One region of the Laribacter hongkongensis DSM 14985 genome, then DNA from elsewhere that is predicted to be linked to it. Evidence: predicted binding sites of a transcription regulator. Region 1 holds the regulator's gene; each other region holds the start of a gene.
The links. The regulator HrcA, encoded in region 1, represses chaperone genes, less so after heat shock. The targets are predictions, from matches to a motif close to ATTAGCACTCGNNNNNNNCGAGTGCTAAT.

Region 1 (3,353 bases):
GGTGATCCGGGCCGGGATGGCAACAGGGGCGTGCCTGTGCCGGCAATCACAGGGGGAGTCCGTTGGCCGCAGGGTACGGCAACTGCCGGAATCGTGCCGGCCTAGGCCCGGGAAATCAGGACGGTAGCCAGCCGGCCAGCGCCCGGGCTGTCCGGCCGGATACGGGTGGATCAAAGGCCGCTGTAGGCTTCCTGCATGGCCCAGCGCAGCTTGATGTTGTTGGCCAGCTGGGCGACAGCGGTGGCGTAAAGCGTGCTCTTGTTGTAGCGGGTGATGGTGTAGAAATTCTGCAACCCCATCCAGTACTCGGTCACGCCGGCCTGCATTTCCAGCGGGTAAACCACTGCCTGCACCTGGTCCGGTACGCCGGCCGGCATGTCGACACCCAGCCCGCGCAGTTCGGCTGCGCTGTAGTGCAGGTTGAATTTCTCGGCAGCCAGTTTTTCACCCATGGCCGGGTTGACGCTGACCGGCAGGATGATGTCGGCACCGTGCTGCCAGCCATGCTGCTTGAGGTAATTGGCGACCGAGGCGATGGCGTCAGCCGGCGTGCCCCAGATGTCGCGGCGGCCGTCGCCGTTGCCGTCCACTGCCCACTGGCGGAAGCTCGACGGCATGAACTGCGCCATGCCCATGGCACCGGCGTAGCTGCCCTTGAAGCTTTGCGGATCGGCTTTTTCCTCGCGTGCCAGCGTCAGGAACTCAGCCAGCTCGTTTTGGAAAAACGCGGCCCGGCGCGGATAGTCAAAGCCGATGGTGGAGAGAGCGTCCAGTACCCGGAAGCTGCCCATGTTGCGGCCGTAGCCGCTTTCAATGCCAAGGATGGCCACGATGGCTTCCGGATCCACGCCGTAGCGTGCTTCGGCGTCGGCCAGTGCCGCAGCGTGCTGGCGCCAGAAGGCTGCACCTTCGGTTTCCAGCCGGCTGTTCACGTGGGCCGGGCGGAACTGGTACCACGGCCGCGCGGTCGAGGGACGGTCAAGGATGGTCAGGATGTTGGGCTTTTTTTCGGCGGCTTGCAGCGATGCGGTCACCGCTTCGCGCGACAGGCCGTGTTCGGCCACGACCTTGTTGATGAATGCCTGGACGTCCGGGCGGGCGATCAGGGCATCGTCGGCCAGTGCCGGCAGGGAACAGGCCAGCAGCAGGCCGGAGAACAGGGATTTCATGGGCAGCAGTGTTTTCACGGGAAACGGACCGGTCAATGGGATGAGGGAGCGTCGGAGCCCGACAGCGGGCTGGACAGGGCGCTGGATACCAGCCGGGCGGTGATGTCGACGATCGGGATGACGCGCTCGTAGTTCATGCGCGTGGGACCGACCACGCCAAGCGTGCCGACGCGGGTGCCGTCGAAGGTATAGGGCGCGGTGACGACGGTACAGCCGTCCAGTGGCGACAGGCCGGATTCTTCACCGATGAACAGGCTCACGCCCTGTGCCTGGCGGCTGATGTTGAGCAGGTGCAGCAGCTCGGTCTTGTGTTCGAACATGTCGAACAGCCGCCGCAGCGAGGCCAGGTCGGACGACAGTTCTTCCACCGACAGCAGGCGCTTTTCGCCGCTGACCACGATGTCGTCCTGCGAGGTGGCTTCCTTGCTGGCGTGGATGGCGGCCGTCATCAGGCGGGCAATGTGGCCTTGCAGGCTGGCCAGTTCCTGCTCGAGGTCGCGGGTGATGTGCTCAAGTGACTGGCCGGCGTAGTGGTGGTTGAGGTAGTTGGCGGTTTCGATCAGCTCGCCCGGCGTGTAGTCGCGGTCGGTGACCAGCAGGTGGTTCTGCACGTCGCCCAGCGGCGTGACCAGGATCAGCAGGATGCGCTTTTCCGACAGGCGCAGGAATTCGATCTGCCGGAACGCGGCATCGGCCCGCTGCGGCGTGATGACCACGCCGGCAAAGTGGGTGAGGTCGGACAAAAGCTGCGAGGCAGCCGCAGCCATGCGCAGCGGACTGTCCGGATGGATGCCGCTTTCGACCTGGCGCAGCGCCTGCTGTTCCAGCGGGTGCATGGTGAGGAGCTTGTCCACGAACACCCGGTAGCCGCGCGCGGTGGGCACCCGGCCGGCCGAGGTGTGCGGACTGGCCACCAGCCCCATGTCTTCCAGCTCGGCCATGACGTTGCGGACCGAGGCCGGGCTGATGTCGAGGCCTGACAGCTGGGTCAGGGTGCGCGAGCCGACAGGCTGGCCGTCGGCGATATAGCGTTCGACCAGGGTTTTGAGCAGGCGTTGGGCACGATCATTCAGCATGGCAGGTATTTTACGCGAGGCAGGGGACAAGCGGTCGTCTGAGCATTGCATGAGCGGACGGCAGGTTGCAAGATGCCGGTTTTCACTGATCCGCCAAGCCATCAAGACATGAAAATTTCGGCCATCATCATCGGCGACGAACTGTTGTCCGGCAAGAGACAGGACAAACATCTTGCGGCACTTGTCCGCATTCTGGCTGCCCGCGGCCAGCGGCTGGCTGGCGTGGAATATCTGGGGGACGACCCGGAACGCCTGACGGCGACCTTTCGCCGGGCACTGGCCAGCGGTGAAGTGGTGTTCAGCTTTGGCGGCATCGGCGCCACCCCGGACGACTACACCCGCCAGTGCGTGGCCGAAGCGGCCGGCGTGCCGCTGGCCATTCATCCCGAGGGACAGGCCATTGTCGAAGGGCGCTTCGGGGCCGAGGCCTATCCGCACCGCATCAACATGGTCAACCTGCCGGCCGGCAGCCGGCTGGTGCCCAACCCGGTCAACCAGATGCCGGGTTTCAGCTTTGGCCACCTGCACTGCGTGCCGGGTTTTCCGAGCATGGCCTGGCCAATGGTCGAGTGGGTGCTCGATACCCTGTACCCGGAACTGGTGGTCCGCGAGCCGGATACCGAGGAAGGATTCATCGCCCTCAAGGCACGCGAAGGCGACCTGATCGACCTGATGCAGGCCACGGTGGCACGCTATCCGGCCCTGCGTTTTTCCAGCCTGCCGAGCTTTGGCAGTGACGCCCTGCCGATGATGCATATCGAATTCGGCCTTAGCGGAGCACCGGCACTGGTCCGCATCGCGATTGCCGAACTGCGTCGTGCCGTCAGTGATCTGGGCTACGAAACCATCGACAAACCGGCTCCGGCGGAAGAAAACTGACATGGCAGCAGACAAAAAAACCAGAAAATCCGCCAGGACCGGCAGCGCTGCCAGCCTGCGGGCCAGCAGCGAAGCACGCTGGCTGGCAGCCGAGCGCGACACCCACCACATGCTGGCCATGCTGGATGCGTGGGAGGAAAGTGGCGGCATGGGTGAGCGCGCCTGGCAATACGCCCAGATGGCGCGGGTGTATTTCAAGAAGCTGCGCAACGGGCGCGTGCTGTCGAGT
Region 2 (3,353 bases), on a different contig from region 1:
TGTCCGGAGCAGCCGGCTTGTCTTCCGGCAGCTCGGCCACCATGCAGTCGGTGGTCAGCATCAGGCCAGCCACCGAAGCAGCGTGTTGCAGGGCCGAACGGGTCACCTTGGCCGGGTCGAGCACGCCCATTTCCACCAGGTCGCCGTATTCGCCGGTTGCAGCGTTGTAACCGAAGTTGCCGCTGCCTTCGTACACCTTGTTGACCACCACGCTCGGCTCATCACCGGCGTTGGCCACGATCTGGCGCAGCGGCGATTCGATCGCGCGCATCACGATCTGCACACCGGCTGCCTGCTCGGCGTTGATGGTGGCCACTTCCTTCAGGTTGGCACGGGCGCGCAGCAGGGCCACGCCGCCACCGGCCACGATGCCTTCTTCCACGGCAGCGCGGGTTGCGTGCAGGGCGTCTTCGACGCGGGCCTTCTTTTCCTTCATTTCGACTTCGGTCGCAGCACCGACCTTGATCACGGCCACACCACCGGCCAGCTTGGCCAGACGTTCCTGCATCTTTTCGCGGTCGTAGTCGCTGGTTGCGGTTTCGATCAGGGCACGGATCTGTTCGACACGGGCCTTGATGGCGGCTTCGGAACCGGCGCCGTCGATGAGGGTGGTGTTTTCCTTGGCCACTTCAACACGCTTGGCCTGACCCAGCATCTCGAGTGACACCTTTTCCAGCGTCAGGCCGACTTCTTCGGCAATCACGGTGCCGCCGGTCAGGATGGCGATGTCTTCCAGCATGGCCTTGCGACGGTCGCCGAAGCCCGGAGCCTTGACGGCCACGGTCTTGAGGATGCCGCGCATGTTGTTGACCACCAGCGTGGCCAGTGCTTCGCCTTCCACGTCTTCAGCGATGATCAGCAGCGGACGGCCGGACTTGGCGACTTGCTCCAGGGTCGGCAGCAGTTCGCGGATGTTGCTGATCTTCTTGTCGCACAGCAGCACGTACGGATTGTCGAGCTGGGCGATCTGCTTTTCCGGCTGGTTGATGAAGTACGGGCTGAGGTAGCCGCGGTCGAACTGCATGCCTTCGACGACGTCGAGTTCGTCTTCCAGACCCGAACCGTCTTCAACGGTAATCACGCCTTCCTTGCCGACCTTTTCCATGGCCGCAGCGATCTTTTCACCGATCACGGTGTCGCTGTTGGCGGAGATGGCGCCGACCTGGGCGATTTCCTTGGTGGTGGCGCACGGCTTGGCGATGTTCTTGATTTCTTCGACCAGTGCCACGACGGCCTTGTCGATGCCGCGCTTGAGGTCCATCGGGTTCATGCCGGCAGCGACGTACTTCATGCCTTCCTGCACGATGGCCTGGGCCAGCACGGTGGCGGTGGTGGTGCCGTCACCGGCGACGTCGTTGGTCTTGGAAGCCACTTCCTTGACCATCTGGGCGCCCATGTTCTCGAACTTGTCCTTCAGTTCGATTTCCTTGGCAACGGACACGCCGTCCTTGGTGATGGTCGGAGCGCCGTAGCTGCGTTCCAGCACGACGTTGCGGCCTTTCGGGCCGAGCGTGGTCTTGACGGCATCAGCCAGAATATTGACACCCACCACCATCTTGGAACGGGCGGAATCACCAAATTTGACGTCTTTAGCAGCCATGTTCTTACCTCAATCCTGAATTCTGAAAATCTGCGTACAAATGAATGACCGGGAAAATTACTCGACGATACCCATTACGTCTTCTTCACGCATGACCAGCAATTCCTCGCCGTCGACCTTGACCGTCTGACCGCTGTACTTGCCGAAAATCACCTTGTCACCGGCCTTCAGCTCCAGCTGGCGACGTTCGCCGTTGTCCAGCACCTTGCCGTTGCCGACAGCGACGACTTCACCCATGTCCGGCTTTTCAGCAGCATTGCCCGGCAACACGATACCCGAAGCGGTTTTTTCTTCAGCTTCAAGACGCTTGATCACAACACGGTCATGCAAAGGGCGAATAGCCATGGAAACTTCTCCTGTATTGATATACGGGCTCAATATGTTCTGAACTTCATCAGAGGATGAAACGGCTGGTTTAGCACTCATCACTCACGAGTGCCAATGGTAGGGGCGCCCCCCCGACATTTCAAGAGCCGGGGTCACGGTTCTTTTGCAGTCACGATGCACGGACCAGCAAACGGGCCGGCATGACAGCGGTGGATGGGCGAAGCCGGTCATGACCGGGTGATACCGTGTCGCAACATCTGCAACAGGACAATGGAAACGCCGGCAAAACCGGAGCCGGTAGCCAATCAAACGGCTTGTCCGGCACTCAAGCCTGTACCTGGCAGATATCGGCTTCAACACCATGCATCCAGGCCCGGATAGCCTTCGACCTGTACGTCACCGCTCCCGGCAAGAGCGAAAACAGCAAGCTGATTGCATACGGATTTGCATGTTTTATCTCTGACTGACGACCTGAAACAGCTGTGCCACCATGCTGGCCTGAGTCAGGCCCGGCCTGACGGCTTTCGTTGTTTTGTTCCGTATCGTCCATCGCCAGATCAACCTGCACGCCAGCTGCCTTCATGACTTTCAAATCATGGAGTTATTGCATATTGCATTTAAACAGTGAGGCGAGCACACTTTTCAGCATAAACACATATGAATAATTATGAGGAGATGACATTGCTGGACTGGCTGAAACAACGCTACGCCCCGGGACTGACTGCCTACATCACTCACCCGGAGTGCATGGAACACAACGTAGGCGAAATGCATCCGGAAAGTCCGGCACGCCTGATTGCCATCCGGGACCAGCTCAAGGCCTCGCAGATTTTCGACAGTCTGGATGAAATCGAAGCGCCGCAAGCCAGCGACGAGCAGATCGCCCGCGTACACACGCCGCGCTACATCGAATATCTGGAGCTGAGCCAGCCATTGATCGGTACCACCCGCGTGGATTCCGATACGGCCATGTCACCCGCCACCCTGCGGGCTGCCCGGCGAGCCGCAGGCGCCGTCATCAAGGCCGTGGATCTGGTATGTGAAAAAAAGGTCCCCAACGCTTTTTGTGCCATCCGCCCGCCCGGCCATCACGCCGAATCAGCCAAGGCCATGGGATTCTGCTTTTTCAACAATATCGCCATCGGCATCCGGCATGCCCTAGCTGCGCACGGAATCGAACGCGCGGCCATCATTGACTTTGACGTGCACCACGGCAACGGTACGGAGGAAATTTTCCGCGACGAAGACCGCGTACTGATGTGCTCGATCTTCCAGCACCCCTTCTTCCCGTATTCCGGCGATGCTCCCATGGGTCCCAACATGGTCAATGTCCCCATGAAAGCGGGTAGCAGCGGAGCTGAATTCCGCAAGGTTGTCGAGGACATCTGGCTGCCCCGGCTGCTGGAATTCCAGCCCCAGATCCTGT
Region 3 (3,353 bases), on a different contig from region 1:
ACCAGGCCGATGATCAGCGCCAGCGTCGTGACGACCTCAAAGTAGAGCAGGGCCTTGCCGCCGACCCGTCCGACCTTCTTCATGTCTTCCATGCCGGCAATGCCCACCACAACTGTGCAGAAGATGATCGGCGTGATCATCATCTTGACCAGTTTGATAAAGCCGTCGCCAAGCGGTTTCATGGCCGTACCGCTGTCCGGCATGAAATGGCCGAGCAGCACGCCGCATATGATGGCAACAATCACCTGAAAATACAGGCTTTTATACAGCTTTCTGGATTGCATGATGAAGATCTCCCGCAGTATTCATACATTCGACCGTGCACGGTGCTCCACGTCTTGCTGATGGAATCACCGGAACTTATGGTCAATGGTGAAGACTTTTTTACCCGAACGGGATTGGGGCTTTCCCGATTAGGGAAAACCCGCACGCCAAGTGGCCTGCTTGACCGCGTAATTGGGCATTGGCATGCTGGAGTCCCAACTTAAAACGATCGTTTCAACGAGAGGAGAACACCATGAAACTGAAACCCGCACTGTGCGCCGTGGCGACGTTGCTGGCGTGTAGTCTTGCCCAGGCCGAAGGCATTGCTGGTACCTGGAAAACCATTGATGACGAAACCAGACAGCCCAAGGCGCTGGTACAGATCACGGAAAACGGCAACGAATACCAGGGCAAGATTATCAAGCTGTTTGCCAACCCGGATGTCAAATGCAGCAAATGTGAAGGTGACCGCAAGGACAAGCCGGTTGATGGCATGACGATCCTGTGGGGGCTGAAGAAAACCGGAGAGACATACGAAGGCGGCAAGATTCTTGACCCGAAGAACGGGAAAATCTACGACAGCAAGGCCAAGCTGGTTGATGGCGGACAAAAGCTGGAAGTGCGTGGTTTCATGGGGGTTTCGCTTCTGGGGCGCACCCAGACCTGGGATCGCCAGTAACGTTTGCATGCTGTTGTGCCCGATATGGGCAGGAGTTGTCTGAATCAGCAAAAAGGCAGGCCTGATGTATTTCAGCCTACCTTTTTGTTGTTCTGAAACACTGTATTTAATACCCCAATGGCATGCTGTCTGCAAAATTCGATTTATGTCATACGTTAATTGATTAACAAAGTGAATCAAGGGAATTGGCTACCGGTTGGCAGGAGGATTTCCTGTTTTTTGACATGGCTCCATCATCCGTATCCAGGCTCTTGAAAAACGAAATCTGCATCCCTACTATTAGCACTCGTGAAGCGGGAGTGCTAAATCGGCATGTCCCGTATTCCTGTCGAATTTCAAACGTGCAGTGCCTCGTATCGAGAGCAGGAGAGTTTTCATGACCATTCGCCCTTTGCATGACCGTGTTGTGATCAAGCGTCTTGAAGCTGAAGAAAAAACCGCTTCCGGTATCGTGTTGCCGGGTACCGCCACTGAAAAGCCTGACATGGGTGAAGTCGTTGCCGTGGGCAACGGCAAGGTGCTGGACAACGGCGAGCGCCGTGCGCTGGAACTGAAAACCGGCGACAAGGTGATCTTTGGCAAGTACAGCGGCCAGGCCGTCAAGATTGACGGTGAAGAGCTGCTGGTGATGCGCGAAGAAGACATCATGGGCATCGTCGAGTAATTGCAGCACGCTCTCGCGTGAAATGTTTCAGACAGATACGGATTTGAGGTAACAAAATGGCAGCAAAAGACGTCAAGTTTGGTGATTCCGCCCGTTCCAAGATGGTTGACGGGGTAAACATTCTGGCTGATGCCGTCAAGGTCACCCTTGGCCCGAAAGGCCGCAATGTCGTGCTGGAGCGCAGCTACGGCGCTCCGACCATCACCAAGGATGGTGTGTCCGTTGCCAAGGAAATCACCCTGAAGGACAAGTTCGAGAACATGGGCGCCCAGATGGTCAAGGAAGTGGCTTCCAAGACCAACGACGTCGCTGGTGACGGCACCACCACCGCTACTGTGCTGGCCCAGGCCATCATGCAGGAAGGCATGAAGTACGTCGCCGCCGGCATGAACCCGATCGACCTCAAGCGCGGCATCGACAAGGCCGTCGTGGCGCTGGTGGCTGAAATCAAGAACATCGCCAAGCCGTGCGCCACCACCAAGGAAATCGCCCAGGTCGGCGCCATCTCCGCCAACAGCGACACCGTGATCGGTGACAAGATCGCTGCGGCCATGGAAAAGGTCGGCAAGGAAGGCGTGATCACTGTTGAAGACGGTTCAGGCCTGGAAGACGAGCTGGAAGTGGTCGAAGGCATGCAGTTCGACCGTGGCTACCTCAGCCCGTACTTCATCAACCAGCCGGAAAAGCAGATCGCCCAGCTCGACAATCCGTTCATCCTGCTGTGTGACAAGAAAATCACCAACATCCGCGAACTGTTGCCGGTTCTGGAACAAGTCTCCAAGGCTGGCCGCCCGTTGCTGGTGATTGCTGCCGAAGATGTGGAAGGCGAAGCGCTGGCCACGCTGGTGGTCAACAACATGCGCGGTATCCTCAAGACCGTGGCCGTCAAGGCTCCGGGCTTCGGCGATCGGCGCAAGGCCATGCTGGAAGACATCGCCATCCTGACCGGCGGCACCGTAATCAGCGAGGAAATCGGTCTGCCGCTGGAAAAGGCCACTATTGACATGCTGGGCCAGGCCAAGCGCATCGAGGTCAGCAAGGACACCACCACCATCATTGATGGCGTGGGCACTGCCGAAGCCATCAAGGCCCGTGTCGAACAGATCCGCGCTCACATCGAAACGGCCAGCAGCGACTACGACCGCGAAAAGATGCAGGAACGTCTGGCCAAGCTGGCCGGTGGTGTGGCCGTGATCAAGGTCGGTGCTGCGACCGAAGTCGAAATGAAGGAAAAGAAGGCCCGCGTCGAAGACGCCCTGCACGCAACCCGCGCTGCCGTGGAAGAAGGCATCGTGGCCGGTGGCGGTGTGGCCCTGCTGCGCGCCCGTGCCAACCTGAAGGAAGTGGCCACCATCAACGCCGAGCAGGCAGCCGGTGTGCAGATCGTGATGCGCGCGATCGAATCGCCGCTGCGCCAGATCGTGGCCAACGCCGGTGACGAGCCGAGCGTGGTGGTCAACAAGGTGTACGAAGGCAGCGGCAACTTCGGTTACAACGCTGCAACCGGTGAGTACGGCGACCTGGTGGAAATGGGCGTGCTCGACCCGGCCAAGGTGACCCGTTCGGCCCTGCAACACGCTGCTTCGGTGGCTGGCCTGATGCTGACCACTGATTGCATGGTGGCCGAGCTGCCGGAAGACAAGCCTGCCATGCCGGCCGGCGGAATGGGCGGCATGGGTGGAATGGGCGGCATGATGTAATCTGCCGAAGTTCCTCCGGCCATCTGCCGGTGCCTTCCAAAAGGCA
Region 4 (3,353 bases), on a different contig from region 1:
ACCCGTGAGGCTTGATCCTATAAGTTGAAGCATTCAGTGAATGCGACGATCGATCTGACCTGTCACTTCTTTGACCGTTTGATGAGGCGGCGTGTTGCGAAAGCAGCACGACGGCTCGACAGTTTATGCCTGGTGGCCATAGCGAGTGGGTCCCACCCCTTCCCATCCCGAACAGGACCGTGAAACCACTTAGCGCCGATGATAGTACGGATACCCGTGCGAAAGTAGGACACCGCCAGGCTCCCCATCAAGGCCCCCAGCACACGTTGGGGGCCTTTGCTTTTGGTTTGCTACCTCAAAACCTAAAGGGGAATGAGCGTCCTGTGTGGTCTGTCCCGCTCCCCGTGGATACTAACTTCAGGTGGATAATCGCTACCAAGGAGTAGTGTCCATTCCGGAATCCCTCAAGCGCGAAGCGGTTGAGCAGGTGCTTGCCATGACATGTTGCCCAAGTCTTCGATATTACCGAGTCACTGCTGGGCAAGTGGAAACGTCAGTTCCAAGATGCCGGACCTGATGTTTTCCCAGGTCGAGGCAAACAGAGCGGCGAAGCCGCCGGGCTGAAACGACTGCGTGACGAACTGGCTCGCGTCACCATGGAGCGCGATATCCTAAAAAAGGCGCTCGCCATCTTCTCGCAACCTACGAAGTGAGATTTCGCGCGATTCAGGCACTCTCGGGCCGCAGCCCGGTAGTGCCGACGTGCCAACTGTTTCGCGTGTCCCGCAGTGGCTACTACGCATGGCTACACCGCACTCCTTCGGCGCGAGAGATGGCAAACCGACAACTACTGCGCGAAATCCGGCTGGTTCATGCCGAGGTCAATGGTATCTACGGCCATCGCGCATTCATGCCGAACTTCTCGCCCATGGCTTCGCTTGCGGGCGGCATTGCAGCGCGGGCTTGATGCAGCGAAACGGTATTCGGGTCAGAACCCGTAAACGTTGGCGACCCGTGAGTGGTGGCCAACATCTTCGCCGCATACGACTGCCGAAACCAGACGCTGCGCCTTTGGGCATCGCGCCATAGTACGCTGAAGGATCGTTGGAGTTGACTCTGTCTTCACATGGCCGCACTAGGTGCCGGAAAAGAATAAAAAAGTCGTCAACAGGTAATCTGTTGACGGCTTTTTTATTGTGAATCAATAGGATTGATTATTCCGCGATCATCGTCAGTTTCATTTTCTTGAGAGCTTTCACCTCAATCTGACGAATGCGCTCAGCCGAAACTCCGAATTCGGCTGCCAAGTCGTGTAGAGTCAGGCCACCATCATCAGCCAGCCACCGTGCTTCGATAATGCGGCGGCTACGGGGATCAAGAGCCTGTAATGCCTGCTCGATACCCTCCCGTTGCAAGCGTTCGTAAGCCTGCATTTCCAGCTGTTTGGTTGGTTCCGAGCGTGTGTCAGCCAGCCAGTCGATCGGAGCAAATCCCTCTTCTTCGTTGTCCTCTGCCAGAAGGGAAATGTCCTGACCGGACATGCGCGTTTCCATTTCGCGCACCTCTTCCGGCTTGACGCCGAGATCATCGGCGATCTGGCGTGCCTCCGTGTCGCTCAGGGCAGAAAACCCCTGCTTCATCGAACGCAGGTTGAAGAACAGCTTGCGCTGTGGCTTGGTTGTGGCCACGCGCACCAAGCGCCAGTTGCGCAGGATGAATTCGTGGATTTCGGCCTTGATCCAGTGGATGGCGAACGAGAACAAACGCACTCCCCGTTCGGGTTCGAAGCGTTTGACAGCCTTCATCAGGCCGATGTTGCCTTCCTGGATCAGGTCGGCCTGTGGCAGACCGTAACCTGCATAACCGCGGGCGATGGATACCACGACCCGCAGGTGTGACATGACAAGCTGGCGGGCAGCTTCCACATCGTTGTCTTGTTGCAGCCGTCTGGCCAATGCCTGTTCTTCATCCTGCGACAGCATCGGGATACTGTTTACCGCCGCGATGTATTGGTCAAGGCTGCCGTTGGCCGACGGGACCGGAAGGTTCATCGTGACATTCATGGAATAACAATCCTCCTCGCGCTGGATTTTAGCACTCGGCCTGGTTGAGTGATAAATCCATCCTAGTGCATTTTGTGGCGAATTTTGTCCAATGCATCAAGGCATTGCCGCCATCTCGACTATCGGTGGTTGAATGCAGTGTGAGTGGCAGGTCTTAGGCGGTGCTTAATCCTGTCCTGCACGTCAGCGTGGGGCCAGTTGCCGCAAATGGTGGCTGGCAGCCAGCCTGGCGCCGAGCATGCACAGCAGCGCACTGCACAGGACCAGGATGCCGCCCTCGGCCAGTCCCAGTGGCGCCAGTGTTGTCCGGGCGCCGTACAGGGTCGCCAGTTCGGCCAGTGCCGGGCTGGCGGCCTGCACGAACCAGTACGACAGGCCCCAGGCGATCAGGGCGGCAAAGACGCCTTGCCACAGTGCGTGATACAGGAAAGGTCGTCGGATAAAGTCGTCAGTCGCGCCGATCAGTTTCGAGACTTCGATTTCATCGCGTCGTGCCAGTACCTGGAGGCGGATCGTATTGTGCGTGACCAGGATCAGTGCCAGTGCCAGTGCCGCGCCGAGTGACCAGAGCCCGTGTCGGGCAAAGCGCAGCAGGGCGTCCAGCTTGGTGGCCCAGGCTGCATCGAACTGGGTGATTTCCACCAGCGGCAGTCCGGACAGTTCGCGTTGCAGGCTGTCCAGCGCCCGTGCCGGCTGGGCCTTGGGCGTCACGATGAAGGCGTCCGGCAGCGGATTGCCTTCCAGCCCGTCCTGCAAGCCGTCGAGCTGGTGACGGGCCAGAAGATCCTTGAGGGCGAGATCACGCGGAACAAACGTTACCTTGTCGACACCCGGATGTTGTTTCAGGGCGGTTTCCACTGCCCGCAGGTCAGTGGTATCAGCCCCGGTCTCCATGAACAGGGTGATTTCCGGTGTGGCCGCCAGTTGCTGCGTCCAGTCGGCCAGCCCCTTCACGCTCAGGTACAGGGCCAGCGGCATCGACAGGGCTACCGCCAGCAGCAACAGGGTCAGGAACGACCCCAGCGGTTGCCGGATGAATCCCGCCAGTGCGCGGCGGGCCGATTGCCAGTGCAGGAAAAGAAGATGTTTCATGCGGCAAATTGTCCGTTGGAAAGACGCAGGATTCGCGAGGCGTAGTCAGCCATCAGCGATTCGTCGTGAGCGGAAATGACCACGGTGACACCGACCTGGTGAAACGACTTGAACAGCTCCATGATGTCGAGAGCGTAGGCGCGGTCGAGGTTGGCCGACGGTTCGTCTGCCAGCAGGATGGCCGGCCGGTGCACGACGGCACGGGCAATGCACAGCCGCTGCTGCTCGCCGCCGGACAGGCGGATGGGCAAGGCCTTT

Region 2: groES (co-chaperone GroES) is a predicted target of HrcA. The motif match lies at 2,015-2,043, and genes of this name have one in related genera.
Region 3: groES (co-chaperone GroES) is a predicted target of HrcA. The motif match lies at 1,222-1,250, and genes of this name have one in related genera.
Region 4: rpoH (RNA polymerase sigma factor RpoH) is a predicted target of HrcA. The motif match lies at 2,031-2,059, and genes of this name have one in related genera.

The regions. Positions count from the first base shown of each region.
Region 1 is NZ_KE383997.1:137,164-140,516, reverse strand. It holds gene mltB (lytic murein transglycosylase B) at 171-1,169, opposite strand; gene hrcA (heat-inducible transcriptional repressor HrcA) at 1,202-2,245, opposite strand; gene G542_RS0114795 (competence/damage-inducible protein A) at 2,354-3,124, shown strand; gene G542_RS0114790 (hypothetical protein) at 3,126-3,353, shown strand, end outside.
Region 2 is NZ_AUHR01000004.1:99,279-102,631, reverse strand. It holds gene groL (chaperonin GroEL) at 1-1,600, opposite strand, end outside; gene groES (co-chaperone GroES) at 1,658-1,945, opposite strand; gene G542_RS0105060 (hypothetical protein) at 2,253-2,510, opposite strand; gene G542_RS0105055 (histone deacetylase family protein) at 2,585-3,353, shown strand, end outside.
Region 3 is NZ_AUHR01000003.1:102,394-105,746, forward strand. It holds gene G542_RS0103420 (dicarboxylate/amino acid:cation symporter) at 1-284, opposite strand, end outside; gene G542_RS0103425 (DUF2147 domain-containing protein) at 518-943, shown strand; gene groES (co-chaperone GroES) at 1,320-1,607, shown strand; gene groL (chaperonin GroEL) at 1,664-3,307, shown strand.
Region 4 is NZ_AUHR01000027.1:6,221-9,573, reverse strand. It holds partial or broken rRNA gene G542_RS0113720 (23S ribosomal RNA) at 1-19, shown strand, start outside; rRNA gene rrf (5S ribosomal RNA) at 129-241, shown strand; gene G542_RS19525 (hypothetical protein) at 773-907, shown strand; gene rpoH (RNA polymerase sigma factor RpoH) at 1,155-2,003, opposite strand; gene ftsX (permease-like cell division protein FtsX) at 2,187-3,095, opposite strand; gene ftsE (cell division ATP-binding protein FtsE) at 3,092-3,353, opposite strand, start outside.